Regions from separate parts of the Lysinibacillus sp. FSL K6-0075 genome, predicted to be linked through region 2. Evidence: predicted binding sites of a transcription regulator. Region 2 holds the regulator's gene; each other region holds the start of a gene.
The links. The regulator LexA, encoded in region 2, represses DNA repair genes until DNA is damaged. The targets are predictions, from matches to a motif close to CGAACATATGTTCG.
Positions count from the first base shown of each region.

Region 1: MHB65_RS17835 (YolD-like family protein) is a predicted target of LexA. The motif match lies at 2,033-2,046, and genes of this name have one in related genera.
Region 3: MHB65_RS20590 (DNA repair exonuclease) is a predicted target of LexA. The motif match lies at 5,379-5,392, and genes of this name have one in related genera.

Region 1 covers NZ_CP151947.1:3,633,676-3,644,966, reverse strand. Annotated here, with positions in the region: gene MHB65_RS17850 (hypothetical protein) at 1-269, opposite strand, end outside; gene MHB65_RS17845 (hypothetical protein) at 392-778, opposite strand; gene MHB65_RS17840 (hypothetical protein) at 804-1,871, opposite strand; gene MHB65_RS17835 (YolD-like family protein) at 2,064-2,336, shown strand; gene MHB65_RS17830 (YolD-like family protein) at 2,352-2,690, shown strand; gene MHB65_RS17825 (aconitate hydratase) at 2,683-3,024, shown strand; gene MHB65_RS17820 (Ltp family lipoprotein) at 3,129-3,602, opposite strand; gene MHB65_RS17815 (hypothetical protein) at 4,231-4,503, shown strand; gene rpsD (30S ribosomal protein S4) at 4,755-5,357, opposite strand; gene MHB65_RS17805 (GGDEF domain-containing protein) at 5,827-7,710, shown strand; gene MHB65_RS17800 (GAF domain-containing protein) at 7,803-8,282, opposite strand; gene hisJ (histidinol-phosphatase HisJ) at 8,307-9,101, opposite strand; gene ezrA (septation ring formation regulator EzrA) at 9,265-10,965, shown strand; gene MHB65_RS17785 (GNAT family N-acetyltransferase) at 11,056-11,291, shown strand, end outside.
Region 2 covers NZ_CP151947.1:1,300,878-1,312,168, reverse strand. Annotated here, with positions in the region: gene MHB65_RS06130 (recombinase family protein) at 1-645, opposite strand, end outside; gene MHB65_RS06125 (LysM peptidoglycan-binding domain-containing protein) at 642-956, opposite strand; gene lexA (transcriptional repressor LexA) at 1,123-1,740, shown strand; gene MHB65_RS06115 (gamma-glutamyl-gamma-aminobutyrate hydrolase family protein) at 1,848-2,570, opposite strand; gene MHB65_RS06110 (prepilin peptidase) at 2,604-3,356, opposite strand; gene MHB65_RS06105 (hypothetical protein) at 3,422-4,114, opposite strand; gene MHB65_RS06100 (hypothetical protein) at 4,111-4,704, opposite strand; gene pilM (pilus assembly protein PilM) at 4,704-5,678, opposite strand; gene MHB65_RS06090 (prepilin-type N-terminal cleavage/methylation domain-containing protein) at 5,809-6,288, opposite strand; gene MHB65_RS06085 (type II secretion system F family protein) at 6,381-7,586, opposite strand; gene MHB65_RS06080 (type IV pilus twitching motility protein PilT) at 7,583-8,629, opposite strand; gene MHB65_RS06075 (GspE/PulE family protein) at 8,641-10,305, opposite strand; gene MHB65_RS06070 (G5 domain-containing protein) at 10,329-11,291, opposite strand, start outside.
Region 3 covers NZ_CP151947.1:4,122,593-4,133,883, forward strand. Annotated here, with positions in the region: gene MHB65_RS20575 (methyl-accepting chemotaxis protein) at 1-101, opposite strand, end outside; gene yhaM (3'-5' exoribonuclease YhaM) at 266-1,201, opposite strand; gene MHB65_RS20585 (AAA family ATPase) at 1,198-4,086, opposite strand; gene MHB65_RS20590 (DNA repair exonuclease) at 4,091-5,305, opposite strand; gene MHB65_RS20595 (YhzD family protein) at 5,564-5,749, shown strand; gene MHB65_RS20600 (enoyl-CoA hydratase) at 5,802-6,584, opposite strand; gene MHB65_RS20605 (rhodanese-related sulfurtransferase) at 6,724-7,695, shown strand; gene MHB65_RS20610 (FAD-binding dehydrogenase) at 7,995-9,644, opposite strand; gene serA (phosphoglycerate dehydrogenase) at 10,454-11,291, shown strand, end outside.

The DNA of each region.
Region 1 (11,291 bases), 2.3 Mb from region 2:
AATAAAGTGTTTAATTTTTCTAGTGGTTTCTTAGCTTTCTCTTTATCCCCACTTTTTAAATGAGTTTGAAGAAGGTCAAAATGTGGTTCGGCTATTTCTCTTTTATCTTCTGAAAGTTTTTTAATTTCTTCATTAATCTGCTTTAGTGCAGTTCCTATATCCTCATCTGTTTTAGCAAACCCTTGGTTTAAAGTACCATTATTTTCAAGGTTAAAGTTACCATTGTTATTTCCAAAAGTAAAACCGCTGTATTTACTAGATTCGTTCATATAAGCATCTCCTGTATTTATTATAATGTTTACATTCCCAACCTTCGATACTTCTTCTAATAAACCTTCTCTCTTTAAAATAGGTATTATTTCTTTTAAACTTAAAGGTTTATTATAAGCTTCTAAACTAACATTAGTTCTCTTGTTAAAGGCTTTTTTTTTGAAAAACTCTCTCTATAACCGTCATCTAATTCAATTATTGGTATTGCATCCAAAGGATCAAAGTTATTTTCAGTTCCACAATACAAGCAAGTAACTTCAGGATCGAAAAAATCATTCTGATTAACTGTTAAAATGCTTCTACAACATTCTTCACAAAGAAATTCGTGTTTAATTTTTAGAGCTTCCTGTTCTTCTAATTCTTTCAGTTTATTTATAACTACACCGAGAGGTAATTCGGTCATTTTCGCAATATAACTTGGGTAAAATTTCTTCACTTGACTAACAGCAATAGTTTCAAGTGCTTCATTAAAAATTTTATTTACTTCCCATGGTTTAATATCACGCATAAATTTCACCCTCTCAGTTAGTTAATTAAAACATTTTTTCTCTAATATAATCTAATACGTGTTCAGACGCAAATACGTTGAATTTAAATGTTTTTGATTTTACACCAATTCGAATCGAATAAACTTGCACAACTCCACTTTCAGCATGCTCAAACAATATAGAACCTTTTTGCTTTGCAAGATAAGGCTCTAAATAATCGTATAAAGGTAGCCCTCTAAGTTCTCGAATACTTCCCAAACCTATCGTTTCAAGACCACTTAAAAGTAGTAAAGTGAATGGGGTAGTTTCTAAAATACCAGTAATATCTTCACTATTTAAATTTTCTTCTAGTATGGTTAATTCGCCATTATTATAATATTCGTCAATGGCAGATAGTATGCTCACAATTGATTGGCCTTGAGTTTCTTCAAAACTCTCTACCAAACCTTCTGGTCTCCCTATAGCATCAATTAATTGACCTTGTAATGCGTCAGCTAATAATTCTAAGTCACCATTGTAACTTTCTAAAAAATCAAACTGTTTAAAGTCATATGTTTCATTCAAAATTGCAGCTAATCCAGATATAACCTTTTTTGCTGATGTAGAACTTGCTCTTACTTCAATTATTCCCTTAACTTCATCAATATAAACTGTAGTAATTTCGTGTTTAATGTATTCTCTTCTGTCAGCTAAATAATAGTCAACGCTTACACCCGCTCTATGAATGAATCGAAGAAGATACTTAGAAGGTCCATCAATTTCGGTAGCAGCAATTATAGATGGTTCATTAGGAATTTCTGTACTATTTGGAGTAATCACCTCTTCAAATGGATTAAAAGGCATGTTTTGGATAATATTTTGTTTAAGCCCAACTAAACCTTCCTCATTTGTAGTACGATACCATGCTAAAGAAATTGCCCCCGCAAAGATGTTTTTGTATATCTTTTCAAGTGTACTTCCCTCAATTTGACCAAATGAAGACCATACTCTATTTGTTAATTCATTGACATTTCCCGTTGATTCTAATGTCAGATCATTACATATATCCTTTAAAATGCTTTTACTTAATCTATTCAGGTCTTGAGGAAAAATTAATGACTTCAAAGTATTCATAGTAAACCTCCGGTAATATTTAGTTTCTATGAAATTATATCCCAAAAACTATACAAATAGTATGATAATAAATTGTTCAGTTTAGTAAAACTTATCGAAAAAGGGAAAAAGGAGAATAAATAACACCTTGAAATATACGAACGTTAGTTCTATAATATATACAAACAAATGTTCTTAAAAGGAGTGGCTAAAATGGCAAAAACTAAAACGCCTACTAAAAAGAAAGATCCGAAACACCCAGATCGTGATGAATTTGACTTAGAAGAAATGGCAAACGCGCTAACCGAAGCAATGGAGGAAAAACAGCCCAAAGTTTTTAGCATCTACAAATGCGATGAACCATTAGAAGGTACCATAACAAAAATGGATGCAAATACAAAACTAATCCATATTAAAGATAAGTACATGAATAATCATAAGGTGCATTTTTTAGATATCCTAAAAATTTCAGATATCGAATATTAGTGGAGAGTGATTGTGATGTTAAACGACAGAGGATCTAAAAAATGGACTGCTATGATGCTACCAGAACATCTTGACCTCATTAAAACATGGAAACAGGAGCAATTTTATGATAAAAAGCGTGATTTAACTGAATGGGAGCTTGAAGAGATAGAGAATACCATCCAGCGTGCTTATAAGATGCAAAAGCTTGTGAGATTAACATTATGGGAACAAAATAAGTTGCATGATGAAGTAGGGAAAGTCACTGGTACCGATGCGTATAAAAAGGAACTATTACTAGACACTGATTTATCTGTGAAGCGTATTACATTCGATAAAATTCAAAAAGCTACTTTGGTTGACTCAGATGATTAACAGAGAAGATCGCCAAGCACTTTATGAATATATAAAACTAGATATGGCCATCAAATCATTACAGCGTGATTATGACAGCTTAACAAATCTGAAAATGGGCAAAGTCTACATCAATATTGTAGATGCACTTTTAAAGGATATACGAAACGATTATTACAACAAAAAGCGCCTGTTAGCTAAAAATAAAATAGAAGTAGTTAAATGGATGAAAATAAGTGAACATTTTAGCGAGGTAACAATAAGAACGCCTGGCGAGGATGAAGTGCATCAGTATGCTAATCAAGCGCTAAAAACCCATACAGAAGAGTTGATATTTAAATATTTGAAGAAATAAAAAAACAGGTACTCATATGAGGCCTGTTTTTTATGTATAAAAAAAGCCACTCATTTGAGTGACCTTTGATGTGACTTCCACATTCTTCATGTGGAGTGCATTACTTATTTTAAATTATCAATAGCATACTGAGCTTCTTCTGGAGTAAATTTTTCTCCATATTCTGAAATTAATTGGTCATAAATAGCTGAATCTGACATACTCATTTCTGCGTATGACTGAGCTTTTTTTAATGCATTTTCTTTCCAATCAAATACAATGTTATCCACTGCATATTGAGCAGCTTCTGCGGGAAAATTCTCTCCATATTCAGAAGTCAATTGGTCATAAATTCCCAACTTTGACATTTGCATATTTTTGGCATAATCCTCTGCTTTCTTTAATGCCGATTTATATTCTCTAGGAACATTTTCTTCTTCAGCTTTAGTTTCTACTTCTGCTTCAGAATTAGTTTTCTCAGCCTCAGCTGATACAGGTTTTTGGTCATCTTTAGTTGATTCATCCTTTGTAGCAGTTTCTCCACAAGCTGCTAGTCCAAGACTTAATACCAATGCTGCGCTAAAAATTATTTTCTTCATATAAGTTGTCTCCTTTTATGTAATATATTTGTAACACTTAAATTGTATCAATAATGGAAGTGGTTGTCAGTATAGCTTTTATACATACAAAGATTAGATTTTAAAAAAATACAAATACTGAAGTATGGACATCGAGACATTACAGCTTTTAGCTATTTATTATTTCGAAAGGATCCGCAGTAGATGTGTATTTTTAAAAGTTTATTCTTATATGGAGGAAGAAGGCAATTTTGCGTTTTATGGGTTATATAAATGCAAGAGAAGAATATTGGTAAAAAAAGTAATATTGACACCAAACGGAGATGTTGTTGCGGTTTTTTCGCTTTGAAAACGAGAAATTTGTCGAACGGTGTAAGAACTGTACAAATATTTTTCAATTGGGTGTGAAACCCATTTAAAAATAATGATTCCAGTGCTACCATAAAAGTAACAGACAAAATTGGAACGTTTGTTCTGTAAACTGTAACGGAGATGATAGATATAAAAATAAGAAAAATAAAAAACACATCTCAAGCTGGAACTTGAGATGTGGAAAATTTCGAGTGACATTCACTCACTACCAAAATTAATTATAACTAAAAACAGTTGTGATTAAAAGTGAATGTCCTCATTTTAACGGAGGTAAAATATGGAACATATATTATTGGAATTATTATATGAGTTTTCTGAAGTGATTAGTGTAACACCACCGACTTCCATGTCCAATATTTTAGACTGGTGGGACAATACCCTTAATGAAATTAATGATTATTGGCTAACTGATTTAATGCAATTTCAACTCTTTTCCAATAGTGAAACTCCGACTGTGCAAACAATGTATGAAATGTTATTAAAGCAATGTAACAAAAGAGAAAACCTTAATATTCACTTTATGTATTCTTGTTATCCACAAAAAAATTAAAAGGTTACTCATTTGAGTGACCTTTTTATTTATATAATACAAATAAATCGTTTTGAAGAAATGTACACCTGTCCGCTGGTTGTTTATGAATATAATTATAAGCGAAAAAAACGCTCCCCCAGTCGCTCCCCCAAACCCCCAGTAAAAAATCGTTAAATATCTAAAGATGAAAACAAAACAAAAACCCCGCAAACACTTGATATACCAAGGTTGCGAGGTTTAAGAATCCGAAGTAATCTAACGTTAAAAAATTAACGAGAGTAGTACTCTACGATGAATGATTCGTTGATTTCAGCTGATAATTCAGAACGCTCTGGAAGGCGAGTGAATGTACCTTCTTTTTTGTCAGCATCGAATGTTAAGTAGTCAGGTACGAAGTTGTTTACTTCGATAGCTTCTACTACTACAGCAAGGTTTTGAGATTTTTCACGAAGAGAAATCGTTTGACCTGGTTTTACGCTGTATGATGGGATATCAACGCGTTTGCCATCTACTAAGATGTGACCATGGTTAACTAATTGACGAGAACCACGACGAGTACGAGCTAAACCTAAACGGTAAACTAAGTTGTCAAGGCGAGTTTCAAGAAGGATCATGAAGTTTTCACCGTGAACACCTTTCATTTTACCAGCACGGTCAAATAGTGTACGGAATTGACGTTCGTTCATACCATACATATGACGAAGTTTTTGTTTTTCTTGAAGTTGTAAACCGTATTCTGATAATTTTTTACGTTGGTTTGGACCGTGTTGACCTGGTGCGTAAGGGCGTTTTTCGATTTCTTTACCTGTACCGCTTAGTGAGATACCAAGACGACGTGATAATTTCCAAGATGGACCTGTATAACGAGACATATTGTTGTCTCCTCCTTTAAATTTGGTTTTTTTGTTGTAAAACAAAAACCAGTAGTACCCGTTCTTACACGCATTTTATTTTCATGTACTTTCGCCTATGCAGCCGTTAGGTTACGCAATACACCATCTAATTTTCATTACTGAGAATCTCAAGTAGTTGTATATCAGAAAATAGAGGAATAAAATACAATCATAAGCTTATACCACTGCTGCGTTTATTTTACACAACCTCCATTGTAACTGCTTAGGACAAGGACGTCAATTATTTGCTTTTAAAAATTTGTAAAAGAACATAGTAGGAAATTCCTCACTATCTATTTTAAATGATATAGGAATAGTTAATGATACGCTGTGTAATGTAAATTGTAAAAGTAAGGGATAATTACATAGTCAAAATGACACAAATTATGTATAATATATTATAAGTTAATAGTAATTGATTTGGACGTTATATAGAAAAGGTGATTTCATGACAGACCATTTACAAACGCTAAAATATATAAAATCTGATGTTTTGAGCTTTTGGGTGAGTTCTTATGAAGAACAAACTAGTTTTAATGGGTATTTTTGTTCATTGAAACAGTTTCTAAAGAAGCGCTTGAAAATTGACAATGCTGCTTTTCTCAGTTTTGAAGGTAATTCTTTAATACCTATTGAAGAGATGGCTTCATTAACAATTGAAACAAAGCTAAATGCTGTGTCATGGCTGATGATCGAAGCTAGTTTTTATCAACAAAAAGTAGTGAAAATTCCTTATATATTAAAAGCAAGACAAGCCTATTCAATGATGACAGATATGGTGCTTTTCCAAGCAGAGGGCAAAAATCCCATTGGTGTATTACTTGTGGAGGCAACAGAGTCTTGGACAGACTTTATGACCTCGGAGTACGGTGAAGAGTGTATAGAAATACTTTCAAAGGTTCTTCAAATGATTAGAGACAATTTAGATGTCAAAATAAATGAAGACCAATATAGAAAACTATATAACATGACTGATTTATTTCATTCAACAATGGATATTGATTTAATTTTAGAAAATGTATTAAAAAATATACGGGATAATTTCCCTGAATTTAATGTGGAGCTGATATTATCGAATGATCAAGATCGACACACGACCATCGATATTAAGCTTTTTGATTATTTATCTGAAAGACCTGCTACAATTGAAGCCTTTGTATCAGGAGAGTTAACGACAGAGTTAGCGAGCGATTTAAATTGTCGGTTGTTAAATGCACCTATTAAGGGCAGGCAAGCTATCTATGGCATCTTGCAAGTAAGTGCTCCCACGACTTATCTTTTTTCAACAACTGAAAAAGATTTTGTACGGATGCTGGCGCAAGCGTCAGGAAATGCTCTTGAAAATGCAAAATTATATCATCAATCGCATCGCCTCGTAAGTGACTTACAACTCATTAATGAAACATCGCATCGTTTAAATATGCGAATTGACATTCATGAAATGTTACTTTTCCTACAAAAGCAGTTACTGAAATCTTTTCAGCCAATGGAAGTTTGTTTCGCATTTAAAAAACACGATACATTTGAAATAACAGGTGCAAGTACCTCCTTGTTCCATTCAGAAAATGGTCAAAGTTATATAAAACATGTTGAACAGCATTTTGCTCAAACGAATGATCCACTATTTGTTGCCGATTTCAGCCGTCTAACTCCTAATCAAATTGAGTATCGTTCTATTATGGCGATTCCTATACTTATGGAGGAAAAGATTAATGGTTTTAGTATTGTCTTACATAAAGAGCCATATTTCTTTTCGTTCGATAGTTTCAAATTAATGCAATCTTTAATTCACCACTCATCGTTAGCCATTGCAAATTCAATTTTACGAACACAGCTTCAGGAAATGGTCGATTTGGATCATTTAACGAAACTATATGCTCGCAGTTACCTCGATCAGTTTGTAGAAAAATCACTTGAATATGATCAATCTGGTATGTTTTTGTTAATTGATATTGATAATTTTAAACGTATTAATGATACGTACGGTCACCAAGTTGGAGATAAAATTCTTGTACAGATTGCGGTTCAATTAAAAGAGACGATTGGAAGTCGTGGGATTTGCGCAAGATGGGGTGGAGAAGAAATGTCTGTCTATGTGCCTAATATCAATGAAAAAGAAGCTTTAGAATTAGCATCAACCATTGTGAAAGTAATCCCAAGTGCCACAGATCCACAAGTTACAATTTCTGCGGGGCTTATAACATGGGATGAGCGAGATCGACCAGCATTCCAATCTGTGTTTTTACATGCTGATACAGCCTTGTATGAAGCAAAAAATAGTGGGAAAAATCGTTTTTGTACTCATAACGGTTCGTATCAAACAAATTTATAGGTTTGATGAAGCACAATATAATGAATAGTTGTTTAAATAAATTACCCTGAAATGACAATATAAAACATTTCAGGGTAATTTTTGTTGTTTTATTATAAATGATTGAGTAGTGTTTTAACAAATTCCTCTAAGCCATTGCGATCTTCCTCTGAAAAGCGATTCACAATAGGACTATCAATATCTAATACACCAATGATCTCACCTTGTTTCAGCAGCGGTATAACAATTTCAGACTGTGAGGCCGCATCACAAGCAATATGCCCTGGAAAATCGTGTACATCTTTTACAACAATTGTTTCTCTCGTTGCCACAGCTGTACCACAAACACCACGTCCAATAGGGATTCTAACACAGGCAGGAAGACCCTGGAATGGCCCTAGCACAAGTTCATTATCCTGTAAGAGATAAAAACCAACCCAGTTGATGTTCGTTAAAAACTGATTTAATAGAGCAGAGGCATTACTTAAATTGGCAATTTGATTGGTTTCACCAGTGAGTAGTGCATCTAATTGTTTTGATAATGTTAGATATTGGTCAGCAATAGATCCTTCGTAATTAATTTGTGTAAACATATAAGCACCTCGTTTAAAAATTATTTATATTGGTAATATAACATTATAGTGTTGATGTAAATCCTCTGCGCTATGCGCATCCGAACCAAATACATATGGTAGTTGAATAGCTTGACTATAATGGATAAAGGCAAAAGGTGGATAGGGCTCCTGACAATATTGTTTACTTAAACCAGCACTATTTAAATCTAATTCATAGCCCGCACATTTCATGCTGTCCAATACTTCTCTGATACGTCGGGCATCATCGATTTTTTCGTTGTGCGCCAGTTGGAATTTATGAATAAGTGATGGGTGCCCAATCCGTTTTGGTTTGTATGGACCAAGATCTGCTCTAATTGATCGTAGGACAGTATCATAATATAAATCATAAACCTGTTCAACAGAGCCAACTTTCTTTGAAAAATCAATAAAGCATTCAGAAGAAAAGTCGATACATACAAAGGTATCTTGCCATTTTAAAAAATGAACTGATAAAATAGCGTCATCTAAAAAATGTCCATATGTATCAAGGAGTTGACGAGTTTCTTGTTCGTAACCTTGGATATAGTCAACCTCTAATCCGATACGGATGCGAATATCCTGTGCATACCGTTGTTGCAGGTGTTGCAATTCTTTAATGTAAGGCATGAGATCATCAGGGTTCATGCCACTATCTTGTTGCGGGGTTGGATCAAAAAAACTTTTGGGCAATGGGGCGTGTTCTGTAAATGTTATATCTGTGAAATGATGAGAAATTGCTTTTTCAATATATTGGTTGAATGAGTCCGTAGTGCCATGTGGACAAAAAGGACTATGTATATGCCCATCACGTTTCATAATTTACCACTCCTTTAGCTCTATAGATACGCTATTTAAATATTTCACAATAGCGAAAATACAGTTTTCTGAAAAACACTTAAATTTTAGTACAAAAGGCGAAAACATAGTATATAATAAATACAACTAGCCAATTCGTTTATTGTAGAATAGGAGGCTTACGATGGAGTATATCATCATTCCGATTATCCTACTATTAATTTTAGCCATAGTAGGATTTATGATGCGAAGAAAACATGTTGCAATTATTGCAAAACTTGAAAATGAAAAATTACAAATACAACATAATCCTATAAATGAAGAAATTTCAAAAGTAAAATCTTTAAACATGAACGGTGAAACGGAAGAAATGTTTGAACGATGGCGCAATACTTGGGATGAAGTCATCGATGTACATATGACTAAAATCGATTCTCTTCTATTTGATGCTGAGGATCAAATTAATCGACTTCGTTTTAAAAGGGCAACCTTAATAGAACGTGAAATTGAAGATTACATTGAAAAATGCGACCAAGATAAAAATAATATTTTAGAAGAACTGAATGAATTAATTGGCAGCGAAGAAAAAAATCGAATTGAAATCGAACAATTAAAAGAATACTATCGCTCTGCAAGAAAGACATTGCTGGCTCATCAGCATTCATTTGGTGTAGCACTACCTGCATTGGAGAAAAAGCTGGAGACATTTGTTCAAAAATTTGAAGAGTTCGATGTATTGACAAATGAAGGCAATTATTTGCAAGCACGAGAAATTGTTATTAGCTTAAATCAAGAATCTCAGCAGACATTCGAGTATATTAATGATGTTCCTACTATTTTAACGGAAATTCAAGTTAAGTTACCAGGTGCGGTTCAGGAATTGCGTAATGGTCAGCGAGAAATGGAAGACCAATCTTACTATTTACAGCATTTAGAATTGACAGATGCACTTAATAAATATGAAAAAGAATTTGATGCATTAAAGCTGGACCTTGCAGAGCTTAATTTAAAAGTTGTTAAACCTCGTGTGACAGAGATTAATGAAGAAATCGATCGTTTTTATGATTTACTTGAAAAAGAGGTTATTGCTAAAAATTATGTAGATCAAAATTGTGATCGTTTATTAAGCTCTATCACCAATGTCATTTCTTCTACAAAGTTAGTGAATGATGAGGCAACGTATGTGCAACAAAGTTACCATTTAAATGAAAAGGATGCTGAAATTCCAAAAGCCGCTTTAAAACAATTGGAAGCACTGCAACGTCGCTATGATTTATTAGCCATGCGAGTTAAGGAAGAAAAATCGGCTTATTCTAGCTTACAGGAAGAGTTAATCGAAATTAGTGAAGAGCTAGAACGAATTCATGAAGAACAAGGGCATCTATCGAATACAATGAAGAAACTTCGAATAGATGAAAATAAGGCACGCGCTCAAGTCGAAAACTTAAAGAAAATATTACAAGATACCGATCGTTTATTAAACAAGGCAAATATTCCAGGGATTCCTGAGGAGATGGATGCACGTCTTGATGAGGCTGCAGAGCACATCTATGTTGTCATGCAAAGCTTGCAAGAAGTACCGCTTAATATGGGAACGGTTCATAATAATCTAAATGCAGCAACACTTTGCGTAGAGGATGTTAAAGTAAAAGCACATGAATTAATAGAAAATGTGATGCTCATTGAACGCATTATTCAGTACGGTAATCGTCACCGTGCATCGAACCCGAAATTGAACGGACGTTTAAAAGAAGCAGAAGAGGCTTTCCACCAATTCCGTTATGCGAAGGCTTTAGAAGAAGCAGGTACAGCAGTGGAAGAAATGGAGCCAGGTGCTTTAAAGCGTATTCAAGAAATGGTTGCTGAACAATTCACAGTAAAATAATTCGAATAACATTTTGAGCTGTCTAAAAAGTATAGCGATTACTTTTTAGACAGCTTTCTATTTATTGCATAGATGAGGATGTGATTCAGTGTGAAGCTGTCGATAAAAAAAATGAATGAACAGTTTGCAAGTGAAATTTTACAATGGCAATATGCAGAACCTTACGATTTTTACAATAATGAATTATCGGATGAAAATGTACAAGAAATGCTTGATCATCCCTACTTTGCTATCTTGAATAATCAGGGGGAGTTAATCGGCTATTATTGCACAGGTTTGGCAGCACAAGTGCCAAAGGGACAGGATATTGGTGCATATATAGAATG
Region 2 (11,291 bases):
TTGGTGCTCTTGGAAACGACGATGTACAGTCGCCTTACTTACCTCAAATCCTAACCCTCTAAGCGTTATAGAAATTTCTTCAAAGGTAAATCCACGTTTGCGGAGCTTCACAATTTCCTCTACAGGTAGATCTTTTCGCTCCTGCCCCTGCGGATTACCTCGGTTCGATAAATTATTTTCTGGACGATAGCCGTTTTCTACAGCACGTCGCATACCTCGTCGAATTTTAGCATTATGGATTCTACGCTGATACTCCTCTACAATCGCTAAAATTTCAAGCAGCATCGTATCCATTTCATTTAATTGAACTGGGCCTGCATCACGCATCGAAAAAACGTCAGTTGCTGACTTTTGTAATAAATGTAATACAGCCATCCTTGCATTGCCTCGTCCTAAACGAGTTTCATCTTGGACAAAAAGAGCATTAATGTTCTTATCTTTTATAAAATCAAGCATTTCTAGTAAGCCTTCACGTTCTACATCATAGCCACTATGTTGATCTTTAAACACGCCCTTCACCGCATAGCCTTGCTCTTTAGCATAGCGCAGCAACTCTTCCTGCTGGCGCTCTAATGAGGAGCTTTGTGTTTCTTTTTCAGTACTTACGCGACAATAGACAACAGCCGATAGTTGATTATTTATCATTGTTCATTTCTCGCAATTTCGATAGTATTGATGGGACTGGCTTGATCACTCACTACAGGAATAACTAGAGATTTTCCCGCTACAATTTTAATATCTGCTAGTTCATTTTCCGTTTTTACAAGCTTTATCCAATCATCAGTACTCATTTTACCACGATATTGCTCAGCTAACGACCACAAGCTATCTCCATGTTCAATTTGAATTTCTGCGTAACTAACTTTTCCTGGATCAGTAATGTAAAGGTATGCTGCAAATAGTAAACAAGCTCCTATTAAAATTGAGATATGTGTGTTTTTCTTCAACCATGTCATAATCATTACCCCTTTTTAAGAATGTTTGTTCGGAATGTATGTTCCCATAATAAAGCGAACAAACGTTTTTGTCAAACACTTTTCGAACCTATGTTTGCATACATGTTCGCATTCTGTTATACTATCAAATAAGTAGAATGATATTAGAAAAAAGAGGTGAGCACGCATGAAAAAAGTTTCGAAAAGACAAGAGGACATTTTAGCTTTCATTAAGGAAGAGGTACGAGCTAAAGGATATCCACCATCAGTACGTGAAATTGGTGAAGCAGTTGGACTTGCTTCCAGTTCAACTGTTCATGGACATTTAGCTCGATTAGAACAAAAAGGCTTTATTCGTCGAGATCCAACAAAGCCACGCGCAATTGAAATTTTAGAGCCTGAAGAATCCATTCAAAAGCAACAGGTGATCCATGTCCCACTTGTCGGGAAGGTTACAGCTGGTTCTCCAATTACAGCAATTGAAAATATTGAAGAATACTTCCCATTACCCGATACGTATGGCACAAGTGAAGATCAATTGTTCATGCTAGAAATCATGGGGGAATCAATGATTGAAGCTGGGATTTTAGATGGAGATTTAGTCATTGTCAAACAAAAGGCAACAGCTAATAATGGGGATATTGTTGTAGCTATGACAGCTGAGGATGAAGCAACTGTAAAACGTTTCTTTAAAGAGAAAAACCATTTCCGTTTACAACCTGAAAATTCTTCTATGGAACCTATTATTGTCGATCAAGTTTCGATTTTAGGACAAGTTGTAGGTCTTTACAGACGTGTACATTAACGATTAAAGCAGGTTTTGAGGATTATGTTCCTTCTAAGAGCATGTATCCTCTTTTTTACGCAAAAAAAGAATCCATATACGATTGGATTCTTTGTATAATGCCCCTTCTAAGCTTCCTTCTTAAATTTTAAGCTCGCTTCAATAAAGGCTGAAAATAGCTTTTGAGCACTCTCATCTCCTGCTATGGCTAGTTCCTCAGGATGCCACTGAACAGCCAAGCAAAATGGCATCTCCTCATGAACTACCGCTTCGATAATACCGTCGCTGGATTTTGCTGCTACTTTTAATTTTTCTGCTAACACATTCACCGCTTGATGATGAAATGAATTCACTGCAATCTTCTCTTGTTCAACGATAGTCGCTAATAGATTGTCAGCAATAACCTGTACAGAATGAGTAGCTACAGCTCGACCTGATTGCTGCGTATGTTGGAGTAACTTGTTACTAAAATGGTCACTATCAATGTCCTGATATAAAGTACCACCTAATGCAACATTTAATATTTGAATCCCTCGACAAATACCGAAAATAGGCATTTTCCGTTGGAATGCAGCTTCAATTAAGGCTAATTCAACCGTATCTCGCGCTGGATGAATTTTTCCAAGCTTTAATGAAGGCTCGGCCCCGAACAGAAATGGATGCACATCATGGCCGCCCGATAACATTAAACCATCTGTCATGGCTAAAATCTGTGCTGCCTCTTCTTCTACTCCAATCGGAATAATCAGTGGAATTCCACCTGCTTCAATAATGCTTTTGCTGTAAGCAGCATTTAATCGAGAGGATAAATCATCCTCCACAAAGGCTGTAATACCAATAATCGGTTTCACTTGCTTCCCTCCACATTCTTGAAGATTAAACAATTACCAAAAGCCTAAATACCAATTGATTAATAGATCGCCATAGAAATAAACAATGACTGCGGCCAGTGCAATAGAAGGCCCAAACGGAATGGGTGTTTTTCTCCCCTGTTTGTTCTTCGATAACACAGTAAATCCGACAATCATACCAATAACAGCAGCTAAAAACAGCGTTAACAGTGTATCAATTGTACCCAGAACGAGACCAATTAAAAAGAATAATTTAATATCGCCTCCACCCATGCCACCGTTCGATAGCACAGCAATTATATATAATATGCCAAAACCAACAACAGCACCCACAAGAGAGTCCCACCAAGGTGTTAATGGTGATAGAACTCGTCCAATAGCAAGCAAGGGTAAAAAGAATAATAGCACCTTATCTGGAATCTGCATATAGGCCAAATCTGACACTACAATGATGACTAATAAGGAGATAAAAACGAAAGCTACTATTAATTCTATGCTCCAGCCTAGCCGCCAATAAGCAAAGGCAAATAATACACCTGTCATTAATTCTATGACTGGGTAAACCCAAGAAATTTTGTTGCCACAACTCCGACATTTTCCTCCTAAAAATACATAGGACAATACTGGCACTAAATCAAGCGCCGTTAGTCGTCTCTGGCATTTCGTACAATGGGAAGGAGGGTGTACAATCGACTCCTTCTGCGGTACACGTAAGCCGACAACATTATAAAAAGAGCCAAAGACAAGTCCAAATAAAAAAATAAAGATCGTATAAGCCATTTCCAATTTTATGTCCTCCTAAACCAATAGGCGCCCATACAAATGAAGTATGGTGCGCCTATCAATAAAGTTTATTGTTGTTCTTCGTAATAGAACGTCGTCACTTGCACTGTTGCCTTTAACGTAAGATCTGCATCTTTCTCTAGCTGTTCCTGCTCTCCAGGTAATTTAAATTCAATCTTATCGGTTTTCATCACGCGCTCTAATTGTTCAACCTCCTGTAAAAAGCTTTCAAGCGAATTAAAATCAAGCGCCCCAACCTCTAAGATAAAAGTAATGAGCTTTAAATTAGCTGGTAAAGAGTCCTTTGAAAGAGAAGCAATCGGTGTAGTGGTCTCCTTGTTCTCCTGATCACCATTGACCTCTGCTTCAGCCTGTTCTAACATATTGAGCTCATTCGATACATCTGAAGGTGTCACAGTGCCATTCTCACCCTGGACAGTTAAAGACTGTATACGAGTTCCTGTCACCTCTTCAATCTCAGCCAAATCGAGAATTATCTTTTCAACGGCTCTTGTTGCAGGTAGCTTTTGTCTTAGCGTTAATATATTAATAGTAGGCTGTCCCTGCTCCTTGTCCAATTGAGCGAGTTGTTCTTTGACACTAGCTAATCCTTGCTGCACCTGCAATACACTACGCTCTTTTTCATTCACTTCATTCAATTTTGGTGATAGCAAATAATAATACAGCGCAAATAAAATAGCAGCTATCAGCGCAAGCAATAAGATGATGGATGAATTTTTACTACTCGTTAATTTATTCATGAGCGTCGTCCTCCAGCTAAATACATAAAGTCGATTGTCGCTGTAATAGACACTGAATAGCGCGGTACTTCTTTAAATTTTTGTTGGGGTGTTAATTCCCTTTGTTCCCCTAGCTCTATATCAAAGTTTGAGACCGTGTTAATTTGAGCGTCTGTAAAATAGCTACTCATTAAAAGTCGCTCCACATATTTCGATATATCTGTCATCGTTTCAAAATCTACTTCAATGTTTACCGTATTCTCCCCGAAAACGTAGCTACGTAAATACGAATGAGTTGGTAATAAAGTTCTCGTTTCATCAATCAACGGTGTTACAGGATAAGAAACACCTTGAATAAATGTCACAGATTCTTCCAACGAACCTTGGTCGACACTTTGTCTTGCATCTAGCTCTTGCTGTAATTGATCAAGCTGTGTCGTTAATGCCTGTTCCTCTGCAGTCAATCGTGCTAAATCACTTTTTGACGTAAAAAATAAAAAAAGTAAATAAGCCACAATGAGTCCAACAATGACTATCACCAAGCTATAAAAAAGCTTTGGAGAGGTCGTTCTTTTTTCAAGTTGTGGTAAGAGGTTTATATCTGGAACCATTAATGAACCTCCTTCAAAGCTAAGCCAAGCAACGTTGAAAATTCTCGCTTAAAGCGAGGAAACAATTTCTCAATTTTTTTCCCATCGACAACCCTCAGTGGTGGTTCTAAATTAGAAGCTAATAAGTTTCCTATTGATTTCAATAATGGGTTATCCCCAAGCATGATAATTTCATCCACTGCTTTTTCACCTTTATGTAAAGAAAACTTAAAGAAATTCATCATTCGATCGATCTCCAAAACCTGATCCATCACGACCATTTGATAATTCTCAGCCTCGCCATTATAGATAAATTGATAGTTAAACTCATTCTCTTTCTTCCCCTGCCATTGCGTCATATCCACTTCAATCGATTGATAGCGCAAAAACTCCACTTGGCCATTGGAAAAAATACTGATAGAGAGCTCATTAATCGACCATTCAGCAATTAAATACGTTTTATTAGGCATTAATAATGACATGTGCTCTAATAAACGTATATTGCATAGCGCTCGAATATCGGCAGCTTCCGGTTCTAATGAAACATCTAGCAGCATCCCTACCATTTTCGTAATCTCTTCAGAGGGCGCAGCAAATAAAATGGCCTTACCATCCTCGGCATCTGCATCATAAACATCAATTAAAGGGTCTTGAAATGGTAAATGAATGGAATGCCCCAATTCCATTTCAGCATATCCTCGTAATTCCTGAGGTTTGACATCTTTAGGGTGCTCAAAGTTTTTTAATAAAACCGTCGTATCAGGTACAAACATACGGACAGCCTGTTTTTTCCCTGTCCATTTCATCACTTGCTCTTTAATAATCTCAAAAAGAGCTACCTCATCGACGATTGTCCCATTTTCAACGATTCCAGCTGTTAAAGGGTATTCATAGCCTTGCCACTGATTAGGCTCTGGTCCTTTCGCCACAATCGCACGCAGCACATAATCCTTCAGTTCAATCGAAACATGCGACTTTCTTTTTCTCTTAAACATGTGAAAAGACCTCCTTATCCTATTCAGTATAAATGATTTTTTCAATTAGTCATCCATTTCCCAGCCAGAAACGCAAGAAAATTTGCGTTTCTGAGTGAGTGGGGAGGACTGATTACTTACTTTCTGTTTATCAAGGAGTTTTTCCAGATACTGTAATTGCACCATCTTTGCTGTCTTTCTTAACTTTTTGATTATCATTGGAAATGTCATCTTGTTTCGCACTACTAAATGTAATTGTATATTTCCCAGCTTTTGCAGTACCACTAATTGTAGTTGCCCCACCAGATGCCTTATTTATCTTTATGTCATCATCTAATGTTCCTTCAGTCTCAAGATATCCTTCCTCTATCAATGTATCCAAATCAACTTCTGTAATTTCTGCACCTTTATCGTCGGTAGGTGTGTCAGTAAAATAAATATTGGCTGAATTTAGTGCCATTATTGCATCAGATTTAGCAGCTTTGTATCGTGAGTTATCAATAATACTGCCAATAGCTGGTACAGCGATAGCAGCGATAATTGCAAGGATAACAATTACAGCTAATAGTTCAATTAACGTTAAACCTTTCTCATTTTTCAATAGTTTTGTATTTTTCCATTTTTTAACCATTGGTAATTCCTCCTTAATAGTTTTATATGAAGTGTGAAAACACGAGCTTCTAATTTAATTCTCCAAACTTTAATTCCTTAGCACTCTGCAAATTACATATTTTCATATAGTTGGAACATTGGTAAGAATATAGCCGCTACAATGACTCCTACAACTAGGGCCAACACCACTATCATTAAAGGCTCAATAAGTGACTTCATTGTATCGACGGCACGGTTTACTTCTTCTTCATAAAAATCAGCAATCTTTTCAAGCATGTAATCCAAGGACCCTGTTTTCTCACCAATTGATGTCATTTGTGTAACAAGCGGTGGAAATAGCCAGCTTTTTTCAAGTGGCTCTGATAATGTGCCACCCTTTTCTAAATTATCGCGGGCTTCTAGTACTACTTTACCCATTACTGGATTGCCGCCAACCTTTTCTACAATTGTTAAGGCTTGTAGAATTGGCACTGAGCTGCTAAAGAGTGTTGACAAGGTTCTTGTCATTCTCGCGATAATATCCTTTTGCAACAGCTGTCCGAAGATTGGCATACGCAGTAAAAATACATTGACGGCATAATGAAACTCTTTATTATTTTTATAGAAATAGTGTAAGCCCACTACTAACACCAATAGTCCCAAAATCACAAGGTACCAAAATTGAATGAGCCAATCACTAATACCTACTACAATGACCGTTATTAATGGCATTTCCAAATTCATTTCTTTAAATGCATCCATAAAGGTTGGCACAATGAACACCATTAAAAACATACCAACCACCAGTGTTAAAAGTGATAAAATCGCTGGATAGGTCATGGCAGATTGAATTTTTTTCTTAATGTTATATTGCTTTTCTAGTGTGCTTGCAAGGCGATCTAATGTATCATCGACGTTTCCTGTAGCCTCACCAGCACGCATCATATTGACAAATAGCAATGGAAACACTTTTGGATGTTTACCTGCTGCATCTGAAAATGCCATCCCATTTCGAATATCCTCTTCAACCTGCATTAATGCTCGCTTCAGTGGTTTACTCCTTGTTTGCTCACCCAAAATATGGGTTGCTTCAACGACAGGAACGCCCGCACGAATTAATGTCGCATATTGCCGACAATAAATAACAAATTCCTGGTGCTTCACTTTTGTCCCAAAAGCAATATCTTTATGTAAAATGCTATTTGATTCCTGAAGTTCTCGTGCATTAATTCCTTGTGCTCGAAGCTTTTCCATGGCTACCTTTTTATTCGGTGCCTCGATAATGCCCTTTTTAGGTGCTCCTGTTTTGGTACGACCACTATAACGAAATATCGTCAACTATAATCACCAGCGTTCATATATGGTCGTGCATCCTCAAGTGAAATCTTACCTGTCGTAATTAAGTGTTGCATCGAATATTCCAACGTGTGCATACCTAATGCTTTACTTGTCTGCATCACACTTGGAATTTGATGGATTTTTTCATTACGAATTAAATTCGAGATGGCAGGTGCCTGTACTAAAATTTCTGTCGCCGCAATACGCCCTTTTACATCCTTACGTACAAATAAACGCTGAGAAACAATACCTTGCAGTACATTCGCAAGCTGCACACGAATTTGACTTTGCTGATGTGGTGGAAATACGTCTATAATACGGTCGATCGTTGTTGGTGCACTACTTGTATGAAGTGTAGCCATGACTAAATGCCCTGTTTCAGCAGCCGTAATAGCCGTTGAAATGGTTTCGTAATCTCGCATCTCCCCGACTAAAATAATATCTGGGTCCTGACGTAGTGATGCACGTAAACCATTTGCAAAGCTCATCGTATCGACACCAATCTCACGCTGATTGATGACAGACTTCTTATGTGTATGCAAATATTCGATTGGATCCTCTAACGTAATAATATGTTTTGATCTCGTTTCATTAATATGATCAATCATTGCTGCCAAGGTAGTTGATTTTCCTGAGCCTGTTGGGCCAGTCACTAAAATTAAGCCTTGTGGTTTTTCCGCAAGCTTATATAACACCTGTGGCATATTGAGCGCTTCAATAGAAGGAATTTTAGCCTCAATTAAACGAGCCGCAATCGTTACTTCATTTCGCTGATGATAGGCGTTGACACGGAATCGACATTTCCCAGGCAATGAAAAGTTAAAGTCCGTTTCACCTTTGTCCTCAAACTCCTGTTGTTTATGGACAGGGAGAATGACCTTTACCATTTCCTTTAAATCTTCTGTTTCTAGCGGCACTGTGCCATAATGCTCCAGTTGCCCATGAATACGATATACTGGTGGAATACCTTTTGTTAAATGTAGATCCGATGCTTTCTCTTCAAATGCACGTGTTAATAATTCAACGATTGAATATGCTGTCATTTCTTTCACCCCTAGTCTGCACTTGCAACACGTAATATTTCTGATGTGGTTGTTTTGCCAGCTACAACCTTTAGTAATCCATCTACTAATAAGGTATGGAAACCTTTCTCTTTCATATAATCACGTAGTACGCTATCACCAACACGATTTAAAATCATATCCTTCATTTGACGATCTACGGGGAGGATTTCATGAATCGCCATACGCCCTCGGTAGCCTGTATGGTTGCAGGCAGGACACCCACGACCTTTTTTACCATGCGTTACGCCCTCCACCCCATTTTCCTCAAGTATTTCAAGTTCACGTGAAGTGAATACATATGGTTCAGCACAATCACGACAAACTTTACGTACAAGACGTTGTGCCATGATTCCTACAAGGGAAGAGGATAGTAGAAATGGCTCAATCCCCATATCATGTAGTCTTGAAATAGATTCTATGGCACTATTAGTGTGCAGCGTACTTAACACTAGATGGCCTGTTAGTGAAGCACGAATAGCAATTTGCGCTGTTTCAAGGTCACGAATTTCCCCCACCATCACAATGTCAGGGTCCTGTCGTAAAATTGATCGTAAACCTACCGCAAATGTTAAACCGACTTCCTCTTTTACTTGGATTTGGTTGATACCATCTAATTGATATTCCACTGGGTCCTCAACCGTAATAATATTGACGCCTTCTTCATTTAAATGAGAAAGTGCCGCATATAAAGTAGAGGACTTCCCTGAGCCTGTTGGACCAGTAATCAACATCATACCGTTTGGATGGGCTATCATTTTCCTAAAAAGTGCCTCATTACTTGCACTAAAGCCTAATTTGTCAATATCATTGGCTGAATTGGTTAAATCTAAAATACGCATAACAACCTTTTCACCATAGACTGTTGGTAATGTGGCTAAACGGATATCGACAGGTCTAAAATTAACATTGGTTTTAATACGTCCATCCTGTGGGATACGATTTTCTGTAATATTTAAATTACCCATAATTTTAATACGAGCCAATACGACATTTTGCATATGCTTGGGCAAGGATCGTTCAGTACGAAGCACTCCATCTACTCGATAGCGGACACGAAGCTCTGTTTCTTGTGGATCAAAATGGATATCACTTGCGCGCTGTGCGACACCATTGGCAATAATTTGATTCACTAAACGAACAATAGGTGAATCCTCATTTTCAATTTCTTCTTGTGTTTCCGTACTAGTCGCAGCTAAATCCAACATGGCCGCATCCATTGATTCCTGTAAATCATAGTACTTTGTTATCGTTCGATATAAATCATCTTTTGCTGCAATACTTGTCTCGATTTGACAGCCCGTCGTCATGCGAACTTCCTCAATGGCGAAATAATCCATCGGGTCTTCCATTGCAATAAACAATTTATTTTTTTCTTTGCGAATCGGCATAATATTTGTCCGCTTTGCCAGCTCCGCAGGAATTAGCTGTAATAATTCGGGACTAATTGAAAACTGATTCAAGCTAATATGAGGAATACCCAGCTGGAATTCTAAGACCTCAATAAGCTGCTGCTCTGTTAGGAAGTTTTCTTTAATAAGGAAATCTCCAAGCTTCTCATTTTTCATCTTAGTAGTTAATGCGTACTCTAGCTGGTCAGCTGTGATAACACCTGATTCAACCAGTAAATCCCCTAAACGTTTACGCCCTGGCTTCATTGCCATAAACATACCTCCAATCGTTATGGACTTGTTTGTACAAAATTGCCACCCTTGTCATAGTAGCCATAGACAATTTCTGGTCCATCTTCTTGCTTTGTTTCCTCTGGTGTTGAAGGTTTCATGTCAGGCAAGCCATTCCCATCTAAATCCACTTCTAAATCAGGATCTGATGTTCCTGCCCCTACGTTTTGAGTAGGTGTTGTGATCGTAACAGGCTCCTGCGATGAACGCGTAACAATTCGATTTTGAGGTGCATAATAATCTCTACTAATGAATTGTTCTTCTGTTGCTCCGTTCTCTACAATGGAACGATACACTTCCACTCTTGAACCCTCTTTACCCTCTTGCTCCACTCGTTCTTGTCCAGCTTTTAAATCCTCCGAATAGCGATAAATAATTCGTGGCTTCACGATTTTATCCTTGCTGACGCGAACTGTAATGTCCTTTTCTTTCGCTGCTGCAAAAACTTCTATCTTTAATTGATTACCTTCCATAGATGCTTTCATTTTACCAAGCTGTTCGGAACGATTTATAAATTGTAAGTCTTTTACTAATGCTGCATTGATATCCGCTTCAATTCCCTGCTGTAAATAGCTTGGATTGATTTCCTGAGAATGTCTTTCAAGAATTTCGTAATCCGTTTGAAGAATGACACTATATAGCATGGACGCGACAAAATCTAAACCTGCATCATTGACAACCCCAGCCTGTTCACCTAATAGTGAAAGCAACGAGATCGATTGATTTGGTACTAGATTGACATCATTTAATAACGGAATGATTTTCGCTACCCCTTGACTATTTGCTGGTAGCTCGGCAATCTGAAAGGCAATCCTTTCCTCGGTTTGCATGGAATCTTCATTGATAACGGCTTCAACCTTATGCTCCTTCAAATAGCTGGCCTGTAAGATTAATTTCTGAAGTGTTTTATCTGTATCCCAAATACCTGCTTCATCTATTTGCTGTGTAATTACTTCATTAAC
Region 3 (11,291 bases), 2.2 Mb from region 2:
TGGGAGCTTATAAACAAACTTATACCAATAGCTAGTATCATTTTGAAAATCAAACTTTTCCAAAACTTAATTTTCCGCGAAAAAAGTCCCTCTGTATCCATTGCTTTTCCCCATTCCTATAATTTCTCTCTCTATTCTAAAAGAAATACTAATATTGGTACAATAGTTAGCCACCAATATTACACATATGAATATTTAGACTTAGAGAAATTAAAAGTGAATAGCTAGTAAGTAGCAACAGTTTATGGTCTGAATTATATTACTATTAAATAGTAGGCTTATAGAATGAACGATTATCCAGTGGGAAGAGTCGCTCTGTAAATTCACCCGGTGCTGTTTTTCCTAATGCTCTTGTTAACATATTCATCTTCGCATCGATGTTATCTATATAATGCAAGATTTCCGCTTCTTGAAGCATAGGTTTTTTTGGGCTTCCCCACTCTTCTTTCCCATGGTGAGACAATACCATATGCTGTAGCAGCATGACTTCCTCACCTTCAATTTCAAGCTCACTAGCAATCTTAGCAATTTCATTGACCATAATTGTAATATGGCCTAACAAATTGCCCTCCACTGTATACGTTGTGGCAACTGGTCCTGATAATTCTACAACCTTGCCTATATCGTGTAAGATAATTCCTGCATATAATAGGTCACGATTAAGTGTTGGGTATAAATCAGCAATAGCTTTACCTAGTTTGAGCATGGATACCATATGATCTAATAAACCTGACGCATAGTCATGATGATTTTTAGTCGCTGCTGGAAAAACTAAAATGGCCTCTTGATGCCTTTTAATAGCTGCTCTTGTAATTCTAGAAATATTAGGGTTTTTAATATCAAAGAAAAATTGGTTTAATTCTTCATATAGTTGTTCTTTCGGTGTTGCAGAGGACGGCACTAAATCATGGATAGCGATTCCTTCCTCTGGCTTGGCAACACGAATCGATTTGATACGCAATTGATTCTTCCCTCTATAGTCATGAATCTCTCCACCTACACGCACAATAGCTTCCGCATGATACAGCTTTTCATGGTCCTCATTGGTGTCCCATAGCTTTGCCTCAATATCTCCACTCTTATCTTGTAATAATAGCGACATAAATGGCTTTCCAACGGTTGTAACACCTTTTGTCGCTTGTTTTATTAATAAAAATTGATCAACTGCTTCTCCAACTTGGAGCGTCGTTATCCCTTTCATGTTGACGTCACTCCCCTTTCATTTGCTAATGCTCCTATATCGACAATTTGCTCTCGCTGCCAATGTTTGAGCATTGTGTCATGGCAAGTAAAATATAAAATTTGACGTTCATATCCTACTTCTTTCATTAATTGTACCATTTTGTCTGTGCGGTTTCGATCAAAATGGACAAAAGGATCGTCCATAATCATTGGAAATGGAGCCGTGTTCACTAGGGTTTTTGCAAGGGCCATTCGCAATGCAATATATGCTTGCTCTTTGGTAGCCTGTGACAATTCCACCATTTGATAACGTAATCCTGCAGCATCTTGTGCTACAAAATAACCTTCCTCATGAATCGAAAGTTTGTCATAGCTTCCGCCTGTAAGTAAACGAAATATGGCATTTACCTCTGCAAGCACATGCGGTAATTTTTCTTCGCGAAGACGAAATAAGGTTTCATGAATAGCTGTCGCTACAGCTTTTTTAGTTGCCCATTGCTCAACTAACTGCTGTAATTCTGTTTTCTCCTGCTCAAACTGTTGAAGCACTTGGCCATACTTTTCATCATTTAATAGCTGTTCCTTTTCTATAAGCAAAGAAGCGCGTTGTTCCAGACATTGGTCAATTGCTAGTTGCAATGAATGCTGCTCTTGTTCTAAAGCAAGTATGTCCTCGTTAACTGTGTCCTCAATCAGACTCGCTTGCTGTTGAAGATTGAGTGAAGATAATTGAGCCTGAACAGTTTGCAACTCTGTCACAATTTTTCTTCTCTGCTCAGATTGCTCATGCATTTCATAATATGCCTGCTCGTTTTGTATTTGCGCTTCCTTAAATAGCTCGGACATTTCTGCTGAATAACGATCAATTCTTGATTGTCCACCTTCCATTTTTATTTGGAGGCTAGCTAGCTGATCTTTTGCATGCTGTGCTTGCTGTTGATGCTGCTGTGCTTCAAGGTAGGCTGTACGTAAATATATATAGACTTCATGTTCATCATAGGCTCCATCTAAAACCCGTTGTAGTTGCTCATAAATGCTGTTCTTTTCTACCTGAGTTTCTTGCAAAAGACTTAGGGTACTGTTTCTTTTAGCTGCTAGTTCTTGTACACCACGGATACGCATAAATAATTCGGGCATTAACGTGCGGGCTATCGTTCCCTGTAAGCGATAACGCTTTAAAAAATGCTGGAGTGTCTGAGTGGCTTCTTCACTCTCTACCTCCGCTTGTTGAATTTTATATTCAAGAGAAGTGTATTGCTGCTCCTTCTCTTTTTGCTGTTCATTGACATGTAACCAACGATCTTCGTATCTATGCTTCTTTAAAAGCACTGCTTGTACTGTCATTTCCTCTTGCTCTAACTCCCGTAGGAGGAAACTGTGCTCTTTACTAGTAGGCTCATCTGCTCGATTACCATATCGAATAAACAAAAGGGTTAGCAATGATAAAACTGCTCCGATGATCATTACAACTAGATTTTTTTCAAATACACCATAGGCAAACGACATGAAACCAAGCAGTAGTACAAGCCAGATAAAGTAATGAGGTTGCTTCTGCTTACTACGTTGCGATTTGGCAGTACGTAATTGCTCAAGCTTTCGTTTTTGTTGGGGCCACTGTGCTAAAATATGTTCTTCTTCACTTGTTAATGACTCCTGCATGATCCGCTGCTTCTGTTTAGCAATTGCATCTAATTCTAGATGAACCTGCTCAAGAGAACGTAGATGAAACTTTAACTCCTCCTCTGCCTCCTCTAACTTACCTAATTGAAGCTGAAATTGTTGTTCTTGTTGGAGTGAAACTGTTTCTTGCAGAAGTATATCTTGTGCCTCTTTCTCTTTTACACCTAATAAACGAAATTGTGCTTCGATTTCTTGCTCAAGCAAAAAGAGATCATCATGTAAATTTTGCTCTTTCACCATCAGTTGATGCCATGTTGCCTCTTTTTGCATAAGGCTAGCCATTTCATTGACCGTTTGCTCATCCACTGTTGCAAGTACTTTATCCTGCAATGTTTGATACTGCTCCTTTAATTGCATCAGCTGTTGACTTTCATGTAACAGACGATCCTTTAATTGTTCATAGCGTCTGATACCCTCTGCTGGAAACTGAACATGTTGATAATTGGTCAATGTCTGCTGTAAAGTCTGTTGTTGCTTAAGAAGAGGTAGTGCTTGTTTTTGAATAGTTAACTGCTGCCACTGTTGCTGTTGCATTTTTTGCGTACCATATAGCTGCTCTAACTTTTGCTCAAGTAGTTGTAATTGCTGTAATTTGTCCTCAAATGTTTGAATCTTCCCTTGTTCCTGTTTAATCGTTCGTTCAAGCTGCTTTAATTGTTCAATCTTTTGATTAATCAATGGCACTTTACCTGTCTTTTTAAACAACTCGCTAGCCTCTTTATCCATTTTCTTTTCAAGGGTGGATAAATGCTGAATACCTGTTGTACCTGAGGCAAGTAGCAAATGGGTTAGCTCCTCCTCAGACATTTTTTCAATACCTTGTAGCTCATGCAATGAAAAAGAAAAGATGGATTCGAAGGAAGCCCTAGAATAACCATATAAAAGCTTTGCTAACAACTCCTCATGCCCCGTTGTACCATCCTCAAAATAGACAGTAACATCACCAGCAGCCTTTCCTTTCACACGTTCAATTGTGCATTGGCCATAAATTGGGTGCAAAATTGTCAGCTGACCCCCATATTTCGTCGAAACTTTCGGCTCATATTTGCGCTGTGTCTGCTGCCTTGTAGGAAAACCAAAAAGCATTTGTAATATAAACTGCTGAATCGTCGTTTTTCCTGCTTCATTTAATCCATAAAAAATAGTGACGCCATCACTTAAGGAGATGGCGATATTTTCATGCTTACCGAAGCCATATATTTGGATTTTCTGTATTGTCAGCATGTAATCACGCCCTTTGAATTTCTTCTGCTAATAATGTTTGTGCATGATGCGTTAAGTTTTCAATATCCTTTTCACTTAGTGGCTCTATCAGCCTAGCACCACCGGCATATTGGTACAAATCTTTTAGAATATCCTTCCATTCATTACTGTCCCACTGCTCCATTAAGCTCACAACAGATTGAGTTGTTGCTGTATGCTCATAAAATCTCGCTGTCTTGTGCAACACCATTTTTTGTACCCAACACATTGGCTCAATGCCTTCCTCAGCCTCTCGAATAGTCTCTAACCAAGCATCTACTGTTGCATGCTCAAATAAAGCTTCCGTTTGCTCATCAATATGTTGCAAATGAAGCTCTACTACCGATGCCCCATACTTCTTCCTATTGGCTGTAATCGCTTCTGCACATCTTTTCAGTAATTCATTGGCATGTACCACACTCGAACAGTCCACCTCTATCGTGCTATAAACGACAGCAGAAGTAGAGATAAAATCAAGTTCAGTCGATGTTTTGGATAACGTTACATCATAAAAACCTTTCATTCCTTGTTCTTTACGATGTCGACTTTGAATATTGCCTGGATAAACAATGGCTGGGTTTTGATGTAAAAGCTGTCGTTTATGAATATGGCCTAACGCCCAATAATGATAGTTCTTTTCAAGTAACTGCTGTTTTGTAAAAGGGGCATACACATCATGTGTCGTATTGCCTGCCTCACTGCCATGTAGCATACCAATATGAATGGCTTGCTGATCCTGAGCAGTTGGATAGCTTTCAATAACGGACTTCTTTAAATGACGTTCAGGATAACTAAAACCATATATATTCACTTGCTGACCACGTATTTTTAATTGAACCACACTCGTCTCAGCTGGTAATTCATAGACATTACTTGGTAAAGCAAAACGTGTCCAAGTGCCATTTAAATGATCATGATTTCCGTAGCTCACAATCACAGGGATATTGTGTTGAAAAAGCTTTTCCATTGCATCTTGAAATCTTCGTTGTGCTTGCAAGCTACGATTTTCACCATCATAAATATCTCCAACAATTAGTAAAAAGTCAGGTTTTTCCTGAATCGCTTTATGGATTATTTTATCAAATGCTTCAAAAGTGCTTGACCGAATTTTCTTTAAAATGTGTTCGGGTAGGCCAAATAAGCCCTTAAATGGACTATCTAAATGTAAATCTGCCATATGGAAAAAACGAATTGCTGACATCCAATCACCTCAAATAGTAGATAATTCTCTCTTTCGTACAAACCAAAGTAATAATATGTTGATTAATCGAAACCGAATATTTGTTCTATTTTATCATAATTCCTGTTTGATGAAAAATGCTATTACGGAAAAAAACAACATTGCCTTACTTTTTCCACAATTTTCGTAATTTATCAAAAAATTCACTAGTTTTACCGTGAAGTTTATAAATCTTCTATGTATAATAGAAATATATTCAAGTAAAAGGGTGGGGTCTGTATGGAGAATTATCGTTTTACAGCTTTTGAAAAAACAGGGGAAACATTGTTTGATGAAACTTGGACTTTTGAAAATGATGAGGCTGCTAAACTAAATGGACAACAACAAATTGAGGAAAAAGGTGTTGCCGATAAAACGCATCGTCTAGTAAACGCTTCGGGTAAATTAATTTTATTCCATGTTTAGTGGCTAATAAAAGGCACGTAGTCAATTGTTTGCTACGCGCCTTTTATTATTTTTATTTCCCTACAAAGATAGGCATTCTTTTCTCTACGAATGCATGAATGCCCTCAACATGATCTGTTGTTTTACGCATTGCAGACTGGCCCTCAGCCTCTAATGCTAAGATATTTTCTAGCTGTAGCATATTTTGTGCATGCAGAATTTTTTTCGTCGTAATCATGGAAGAGATAGGGGATGCAAGCATTTTCCCAACAAGCTGATCTGCCATTGCAAATACAGTGCCCTCTGGTGCAATATAGTCAATTAACCCTACATCTAATGCTTCATTTGCTGTTAATACTTTCCCTTCCCATATCATTTGTTTCGCTTTAACCGTTCCTACACGTTCCTTCATGAAGAAATGACCGCCACCATCTGGAATGAGTCCTATTCCAATGAAATTCATAGCAAGTTTACTATTTTCACAGGCTACAACAATATCTGCCCCTAGTGTTAGACTAAATCCTAAACCTGCTGATGCACCATGAACTGCTGCAATCACAATCATCGGTAGCTGATAATATGCCTTCACGATACGTGTCAGATAAACCATTGCTTCATCAATATTCAGCGGTTTGCTTTCATCTAGCATTGCTTTTATATCGCCACCCGCAGAAAAGACCTTTCCTTCTCCCCGAATAACAAGCACCTGAATATCTCGTTCCTGTTGTAGAGCCTCAAAGCATTCTGCAAGTTCACGCATCATGACATCATCCATAGCATTCATCGCCTGTGGACGATTCAACGTTAACGTTGCACGACGTTCTAACTTCTCTAAAGTAATCGTTGAAAATTCCATCTCTATAACCCCCAATTATGAATAGTCATTCACTATGTATAATTCGTGTTTTTCTTGAAAACTCCTTCTACGCTAAGCAAAATTGCTCTTGTTATGCTATATTAAAGGACGAATATCGACATAAAGGTGGTAACGTATTTTGACACAAAAAGACTATCGTGTATTACTTTATTATAAATATATTACGATTGAAGACCCTGAAGCTTTTGCAGAAGAACATTTAGCATTGTGTAAAGAAATTGGGCTTCTTGGTCGCATTTTAGTAGGCTACGAAGGTATTAACGGAACCGTATCAGGTACCATTGAGCAAACAGATGCCTACATGAACCATATGAAGGCTGATGCTCGTTTTAATGATATTATGTGGAAAATTGATGGGGTTGAAGGGCATACCTTTAGAAAAATGCATGTACGTCCTCGTCAGGAAATTGTTCACCTAGGTTTAGAACAGGATATCAATCCGTTAGAAATCACAGGTGATTATTTAACACCTAAAGAATTTATGGAACAAATGCAAGAAGACAATACAGTGATTATCGATGCCCGTAATGACTATGAATATGATCTCGGTCATTTCAGAGGTGCTGTACGACCTGATATCGAAACATTCCGTGACCTCCCTGCTTGGATGGAGGCACATAAAGAAGATTTTGCAGATAAAAAAATCTTAACTTATTGTACAGGTGGTATTCGTTGCGAAAAATTCTCTGGTTGGCTAAAACGTGAGGGCTATGGTAAGAGCGTAGGTCAATTACATGGCGGTATTGCTACATATGCGAAAGATCCTGAAGTAAAAGGCCAATTATGGGATGGTCAAATGTTTGTTTTTGACCGTCGTCGAAGTGTACCGATTAATCAGGTGGAGCATGTCATTGTTGGGAAGGATTATTTCACAGGGGAACCTTCTGAACGATATACAAACTGTGCAAACCCAGAGTGTCATAAATTAATGCTGTGTGAAGAAAAACATGAGGCATTTTACATGCGTAGCTGTTCAGATGATTGTCGTCGTGCCGAACGCAACTTCTTCGTGGAGGAAAACGGTTGGACAAAGGAACAAGTTGAAGAGCAAATTGCTAAGATTACAGAGGTCCAACAATCAAGTTGTTAATACTTGGAGAGATAATGCATTGTTAGAAGTTGGTTTCTCTGTAGTTTGAGCAAATGAGATTTCTAATCCATTCAATAATTTGAGCTAAGTGATCATTGCTGATGGATTTCTGCTCCAAAATATGACCTAAGCGCTCATTTCTAGTGGATTGCCGCTCCATATCGTGACCTAAGTGCTCATTTCAGAGCGATTGCCGCTCAAAAACTTCAGCATAGTGATCCTACCTCAGCATGATCAACCCATTCAAAAAGAGCATCGTTCATCAAGACGATGCTCTTACTCATATAAAGAAATACACTCTATTCTTGTGCTAAATAACGCCCTACCTGTCGTCCGCTAAATAAACAGCCACCGACAAATGTCCCTTCTAAAGCGCGGTAGCCATGGACACCACCGCCACCGAAACCACTTACTTCACCAGCGGCAAATAAACCAGGTATTGGCTGACCGTCCATGCCCAATACGGCGCCATTTAAATTTGTTTGTAAGCCTCCTAAAGTTTTCCTTGTTAGAATGTTTAAGCGTACGGCGATTAAAGGCCAATTTTTAGTATCTAAAATTTTATGGGGCTTGGCAACGCGCACCAATCTATCACCAATATAATTTCTTGCCCCATGAATGGCGTTTACTTGTAAATCCTTCGTAAACTTATTATCCATTTCACGATCTCTTGCCAAGATTTGCTCTTTAATTTTCATGAAATCAAGTAAGTCATTCCCAGCAAGCTTATTCATTCCATCTACGAGTTCTTTTAAATCATGTGCAATCACAAAATCCTCTCCATGATTTTTAAAAGCTTGGATAGGAGCAGGTGGACCTGGCAAAATGCGTTTTAGCACATCGCCAATGCTTTTGTTTGTTAAATCTGGGTTTTGCTCTGAGCCAGATAAAGCAAATTCTTTCTCAATTATTTTTTCCGTTAAAATAAACCAGGAATAGTCGTAACCTGTTTTTTGAATCGCCTCTAACGTACTGAGCGTATCGAACCCTGGAAAATTGGGTGCATGAAATCGATTCCCTTCTGCATCAAACCACAGGGAGGAAGGACCTGGCAATATCCGAATTCCGTGGTTGGGCCATATCGGGTCCCAATTTTTTAATCCCTCTGTGTAATGCCACATGCGATCACGATTCACAATACGTCCCCCAGCATGTTCCGTGATCTCTAGCATTCTTCCATCAACATAAGCGGGCACACCACATACCATATTTTTTGGTGGTGTCCCTAATCGAGCAGGCCAATTTTTTCTCACTAAATCAAAATTGGCTCCAATGCCACCACTTGCCACAATCACAGCTTTCGCTTCGTAGGAAAATTCTCCAATCCCTAATCTCGAACTTTTTTCACCTCGATTAATAAAGGTTTCAGCTAGTACAGTTCCGCTAATTCCTGTAATCTTTCCTTCTTGCTGCACAAATTCATCCACACGATGTCTTGGCTTGAAGTCAATAACCCCTTCTTTCATCGCCTGTTTTACTTTATCTACAAATGGCTTTACAATGCCAGGTCCTGTTCCCCAGACAATGTGAAACCTTGGTACTGAATTGCCATGACCTCCTGCTAACGAACCTCCCCGCTCTGCCCATCCAACAACAGGGAAAAACTTTATCCCCTTTGACTTTAACCAGTCGTATTTTTCCCCTGCAGCAAAATCGACATAGGCTCTTGCCCATTTATATGCCCAAGAATCCTCATCATCTAAACGATCAAAGCCTGCAGTTCCTTGCCAATCTTGCCATGCAAGTTCCTTACTATCTTTAATCCCAAGCCTTCGTTGCTCTGGAGAATTTACTAAAAATATTCCACCGAAAGACCAATATGCCTGTCCCCCGATTGAATTTTCAGGCTCTTGATCTACTAAAAGAACTTTTTTCTTTGCATCGATTAATTCACAAGCTGCGACTAATCCTGCAAGTCCTGCACCAACTATTGCAACATCGTACTTCATTCTTACACCCCCAAATCAATCATCCTTAACTAACATTCTTCTCTCACAGTCTGTTTACCTTCTACCATTCATATTTTTGTCTAAAATGTGACAAACAAAAACGTTCGCTTTCTTGGAACAAAACCATCGGCAATTAGCATAAATCCTCTATTTTATTCCATTTAATTCCCATATATTTTTTTATTCTAAAACTGCACAGAAACCTGATACTATCGGACTTTTCAAATATCGTTAGCGCTTTCATTGTATCCTCCAAAAAGACGAACAATAAAATGATAAAACATATAAAATGTTCGTTTTTAGTTATTTTTCAGACTTTTGAAGTCACTATTTTTAAAGTTTTTAAGAAATATCGTTGACAAAGGTGAACAATAGGGATTATGATGTTAACAAATTTAATCACACAAAATATAACGACGGAGACACACTAGTCGCAAGAAAATCCAAAGAGAGCTGATGGTTGGTGCAAATCAGTGATTTCTACGATAATAGTTCCACTCCTGAATAGATAGGCCGAACAACTTTAAAGTAAGCTTATCCGTCCCATGCACGTTACGCATATAGCTAAGACTGCCAGAATAAATTTTCCAGCAGTGATTAAGGGTGGTACCGCGAACCAATGTTTATTCAGCCTTTCGCCCCTTACAACACAATAACTGTGTTTGTAAGGCGTGGAAGGCTTTTTATATTGTTTTCGATTTAGAAAGGAGATTGTTTGCATGCTGTAAGATGTTCGAATTTTACAAATTTCAGACTGTCGTAGATAAAGCCACAACCTACCAATAATGAGGAAAAAGGAGCTAATTATAATGACTATTGCAACAAAAACAAGAACTATTAACGTATTTATCGCTGATCCACTAAGTGAGGATGGTATTTTCCCATTACGCCAGGAACAAGATTTAGATTTAAACATTATTGTAGACACAGGACTAGCACCAGAAGAATTAATCGCTAAAATCGCAGATGTAGATGTATTACTTGTTCGCTCTCAAACAACGGTAACACGTGAAGTGATTGAAGCAGCTAAAAGCTTAAAATTAATTGGCCGTGCTGGTGTTGGTGTCGATAATATTGACCTAGCTGCTGCTACTGAACATGGCATTATCGTGGTCAACGCACCAGATGGTAATACAAACTCAGCTGCCGAGCATACAATTGCGATGATGACTTCACTTGCCCGTCATATTCCACAAGCTTTTAATACATTAAAGAATGGAAAATGGGATCGCAAATCTTATGTTGGCGTGGAGCTAAAAAATAAAACTTTAGGTGTTGTAGGTTTTGGTCGAATCGGTGTTGAAGTAGCTTATCGTGCAAAAGGTCAACGTATGAACGTTATGGCTTACGATCCTTTCCTAACAGATGAGCGTGCAAAAGAATTAGGTGTAACAAAAGCGACAGTTGAAGAAATTTGTGCAGCTGCAGATTTCATTACAGTTCATACACCACTTCTACCTGAAACTCGCAATCTTATTAATAATGATAAATTTGCGATGATGAAAGATGGCGTACGTATTATTAACTGTGCACGTGGCGGTATCATCAATGAGGACGATTTATATGATGCAATTGTAGCAGGAAAAGTAGCTGGAGCAGCTCTTGATGTATTTGTTTCTGAACCAGCAACAGACCATAAGCTACTGA